DNA from 2 places in the Defluviimonas sp. D31 genome. Region 2 is predicted to be linked to the other one. Evidence: riboswitches for the same ligand, from Rfam matches in the RefSeq annotation. Region 2 holds a riboswitch; the other holds the start of a gene.
What was found. Region 2 has a riboswitch for thiamine pyrophosphate ahead of thiC (phosphomethylpyrimidine synthase ThiC). Riboswitches for the same ligand answer to the same signal wherever they lie in the genome.
Positions count from the first base shown of each region.

Region 1: linked by a shared signal. The riboswitch ahead of thiB (thiamine ABC transporter substrate binding subunit) and the one ahead of thiC (phosphomethylpyrimidine synthase ThiC) in region 2 are both predicted to bind thiamine pyrophosphate.

Region 1 is NZ_JAWQFN010000003.1:15,278-17,671, forward strand. Features, by position in the region: gene R5H32_RS06520 (ABC transporter permease subunit) at 1-238, opposite strand, end outside; gene thiB (thiamine ABC transporter substrate binding subunit) at 214-1,203, opposite strand; TPP riboswitch at 1,243-1,347, opposite strand; gene aroC (chorismate synthase) at 1,530-2,394, shown strand, end outside.
Region 2 is NZ_JAWQFN010000005.1:217,560-219,953, reverse strand. Features, by position in the region: gene thiC (phosphomethylpyrimidine synthase ThiC) at 1-839, opposite strand, end outside; TPP riboswitch at 939-1,063, opposite strand; gene R5H32_RS11605 (hypothetical protein) at 1,091-2,394, opposite strand, start outside.

The DNA.
Region 1 (2,394 bases), on a different contig from region 2:
GCCGGGCGAGCGCGCGCGCGACGGGGATGGCGAGGAGGAGGCTGAGGGCCGCAGAAAGGGCCGCCTGGGTCACGGTGAAGCGCAGCGCCGCCCAATCGGCCGGGCCGAGGCTGCCGAGCCCCCCGGCGCGGTGGATCACCGCGCCGAGCGTGCCGAGCGTGAGCGCGAGGATCAGCGTCGCCGCGATCCCCGCGCCGGCGCCGAGGCCCGGGCTCAGCGGCTGAGCGCGGTCTGCCATTCGGCAAGTGCCGCGTCGCGGATCGCGGCGGCCTCGGTGGCGGAATAGAGCAGGCTCTTTTCCGGCCGGATCAGGGTCTCGAAACCCTTGGGCAGGCCGGCCGCCGGGGTGACGGCCGGGTACATCCAGTTGGTTTCCGGTATGAGCGACTGGAACGCGTCTGAGGTCATGAAGGCGAGGAAGCGGTCGGCCAGCGCGCCCTGGTCGGTGCCGGCGAGCTTCGCGGCGACCTCGACCTGCAGGTAATGGCCCTCGGTGAAGGGGGCCGCCGCCTTGGTGTCGTCGCTCTCGGCGATCAGGTGATAGGCGGGCGAGGTGGTGTAGGAGAGCACCATGTCGGCCTCGCCCTCGAGGAAGAGCCCATAGGCCTCGGACCAGCCCGGCGTCACCGTGACGATATTGTCGGCGAGCCCCGCCCAGATCTCGGGCGCGCGCTCGCCATAGGCCTGCTTGACCCAGTAGAGAAGCCCGAGGCCGGGGGTGGAGGAGCGCGGATCCTCGATCACGATTGTCAGGTCGGAGGCGGCGAGCGCCTCGAAATCGGCCGGGACAGTCTCGGTTTTCGTTCTGTCGTAGACGAAGGCGAACTGACCCCAGTCATAGGGCACGAAGATGGGGTCGGCCCAGTCGATGGGCAGGCTCCAGCTCACGTCGAGCGCCGGGTGGTCGGCGAAAAGCCCGCTGTCGGCGGCCTTCGCGGTCAGGTTGGTGTCGAGCCCGAGCACGATATCTGCCTCGGTGCTGTCGCCTTCGAGGAGCACGCGCGCAAGCAGCGCCGCGCCGTCGCCGGACGCGACGAAGTTGAGATCGCAGCCGCATTCGGCCTCGAAGGCGGCCTCGACCTGCGGCCCCGGCCCCCATTCGGAGACGAAGCTGTCATAGGTGTAGACGGTCAGCACGGGCTTGTCCTGCGCGGCGGCGGTGGTGGCGCACAGGAGACCCGCGATCATCAGGGAATGTCTCATCTCTCATCCTCCAATGGTCAGGCGGGCGGAGATGGTGGTGGCGCGGGGCCGGACCTTCCCTCCGCCGGTCTTAACCGGTTCAGGTTCTACGGGTTCGCGTTGCCGCATCTCAGCCCTGGATCGAGGGCACCCCGAGGTGGGGCGCACCATAGCGCCGGCAGGGCGTGGCGCAAGCGGAAACGCGAGGGAGGGGCGCTGCCCCTCGCCCCGGACCTGGTCCGGGGCTCACGCCGGGATATTTCGGGCAAGATGAAGGGGGGCGGGGCCGAGAATGCTTGAGCGGCGGCGCGGGCTTCGCTATGCCGCGAAGGCAAAGGAGCCCGCCCATGAGCCTCAACACGTTCGGACACCTCTTCCGCGTCACCACCTGGGGCGAGAGCCACGGGCCGGCGCTCGGCGCGACGGTCGACGGCTGCCCGCCGGGCGTGGCGGTCGACGAGGCGATGCTGCAGCACTGGCTCGACCGGCGGAAACCGGGGCAGTCGAAGTACACGACCCAGCGGCGCGAGCCGGATGCGGTGCGCATTCTCTCCGGCGTCTTCGAGGGGCGGACCACCGGGACGCCCGTGCAGCTGATGATCGAGAACACCGACCAGCGCTCGAAGGATTACGGCGAGATCGCGCAGCGGTTCCGCCCCGGTCACGCCGACATCACCTACTGGCAGAAATACGGGATCCGTGATCCGCGCGGCGGCGGCCGTTCCTCGGCGCGCGAGACGGCGGCGCGGGTGGCGGCCGGCGGCGTCGCGCGCGAGGTGCTGAAGCTGCTCGCGCCCGAGGTCCGGATCACGGGCTACATGGTGCAGATGGGGCGGCTGAAGGCCGACCGCGACCGCTTCGACATGGCGGAGGTGGAGAACAACCCGTTCTGGTGCCCCGATGCCGCGTCGGCGGCGATCTGGGCCGAGCATCTCGACGAGCTTCGGAAGTCCGGCAATTCTGTCGGTGCGGTCGTCGAGGTCGTGGCCTCGGGCGTGCCGGCGGGACTCGGCGCGCCGGTCTACGGAAAGCTCGACACCGATCTCGCCGCCGCGATGATGTCGATCAACGCGGTGAAGGGTGTCGAGATCGGCGCCGGCATGGCGGCGGCGGAGCTGACCGGGGTCGAGAATGCCGACGAGATCTTCATGGGCAATGACGGCCGACCGGCCTATTCCACGAACCACGCCGGCGGCATCCTCGGCGGCATCT
Region 2 (2,394 bases):
AGGTCCTCGGCGATGCCGCCGACCTTCTCCAGCGCCTGGTAGAGCGGCACGGTCCCGATCGGCACCGGGGCGTTGCGCAGGATCCAGTCGCGGATGTTGTGGATGTTGCGGCCCGTCGAGAGGTCCATCACCGTGTCCGCGCCCCAGCGGATCGCCCAGACCATCTTGTCGACCTCCTCCTCCATCGAGGAGGTGACGGCGGAGTTGCCGATATTGGCGTTGATCTTCACGAGGAAGTTGCGGCCGATGATCATCGGCTCCAATTCGGGGTGGTTGACGTTCGCGGGGATGATCGCGCGGCCGGCGGCGATCTCGCGGCGGACGAAGTCGGGGGTCACGAGGTCGGGGATCGACGCGCCGTAGTCCTCGCCGTCGCGCGCGGCGTGCCAGGCCTCCATTCGGCCGAGGTTCTCGCGGATCGCGACGAATTCCATCTCGGGGGTGATCACGCCGGCGCGGGCGCTCGCCATCTGCGTGACCGCGCGGCCGTCCTTGCCGCGGAGCGGCTGGCGGCGGGAAGGGAAGGCCGGCACCAGCCGCGCGCCCTCGGCAAAGCCGTTGTCGGCGGCGGTGACTTCGCGGCCCGCGTAGGTTTCGAGGTCGTCGCGGGGCGTGAGCCAGTTGCGGACGACGGGCAGGCCCGTCGCGATGTCGGTCGCGGCGGCCGGGTCCGTGTAGGGGCCCGAGCTGTCGTAGACCGTCAGCGGCGCCTCGCCGCCGCCGACCGCGATCCGGCGCATCGGCACGCGGATGTCGTGGATCTGGCCGGGAACATGGATCTTGCAGGAAGCGGGCAGGGCGCCGGTGGTGATCCGGGGCGCGGTGGTGGGCGTGGTCATGGCGTCTCCTCAAGTGCACTCGATGAGACCCAAGCAACACATGAGGCAGAAAGGGACCGCTTCGGCCCCGTTGGCGGGCCACACGGCCCAAAGAGGCCGGATGGCACCCTTCGGTCTTCCTAAGCCAGCATCAACTGGGTCAGGTTCAAAGGGTCGCGTCACCGCATGGTCGCCCATGCTGTCAGCCTCTCAGTCCCCTTGGCGGGACTCCCCTGACGTAGCGGCACGTTATGCGCGGCAGCGAGCGGGCGTCAAGCGCCGTCGTGCGGGTCCGAGCGCCCGATCCCGCTGCGGCGCCGGGTTCCGCTGTCGCGGGCCGCGGCCGGACGCACGCAGAGGAGCAGGGCAAGGGTCAGCGGCAGCAGGAACAAGACCCGCGCGCCGTATCGGTGCGCCGGTTCGGACACGCCGCCGCAGACCAGGGCGTTCACGGCGATGCCGATGAGAACCATGACCGCCATCGCGCGGAGATCGGCCGGCAGGCGGCGGCCGAGGCACAGCCCGGCAAGGCCGGCGGCGGACAGCAGGTAGACCGCGCCGTGGAGCCAGGCGAGGGGCGCGAGCCAGTGGCGATCGGCCCCGGTCATGCGCCCCGCGCGCAAGGCCGAGGAGGGCCCGTCGGGATCGGGCATGGCCAGAAGCGCCTCGGAGGGGATGGTCATGTCGACCCGGAAATAGCCGATCTGGGTCGCCACATTGCGCATCAGCGCCCAGGCGAGGCCCGCGGGATCGCTCCTCGCGACATCCGCGAGGAACCGCAACTGCTCGCGCGAAATCGCCTGCTGCGCGTCGAGCGGCAGGCGCCTCAGCGAGCCGAGTTCCGGACTCCGGGCGAAGATGATGTTCGGGGCATAGAACCGCTGCGGATCCTCGCCCGCCGCCAGCACGTCGAAAAGCGCGCAGGTCGCCAGTTCCGGGTCAGGGCAATGTTCGGCGAGATAGAGGCGTCCGGGGCCGTCGCCGATGAGCCGCGCGGTGACGAAGGGCAGGTAGTGGGCGGTCTTCTTCTCGAAACGCTCGACGGCATAGCCGAAGAGCATCCGCTCGGCGACGCCGGTGCCGACCAGAAGCCCGATCAGGCCGAGCGCGGTCCACCACCGGCGGCCCGCCGCCGCGGGCGCCAGCATGAGGCCGACCGGCAGGATCACCGCCGCCATCAAGAGGTGCGACGGATGGACGAGGATCGCCGCGAGGGACAGCGCGATCGCCGCCAGCCGGTCGGCCCGCCCCATCCTCGCCCAGAAGGCGCACAGCACCGCGAGCATGAGGATCAGGACCGGCGCGAAGATGTCCGGCATCAGGAACGCGACGTAGAACGGCGCCGATCCGAGGCAGCCCGCGGCGAGCGCGATCGCCGTCATGCCCGAGGCTGGCGGCGCGGCCGGGCCCGCGCGGCGGATCTGCCGGGCGGCGATCCACACCGCAAGCCAGAGCAAGCAAAGGTTGAAGAGGATGATCCCGCCGGGGCCGGTCGCCCGTTCCAGACCTGCGAGCAGAAGGGCGTAGATCGCCGAGCGGCTGGCATTGACCACGCGGTCCTCGGCCGGTGCGGCGG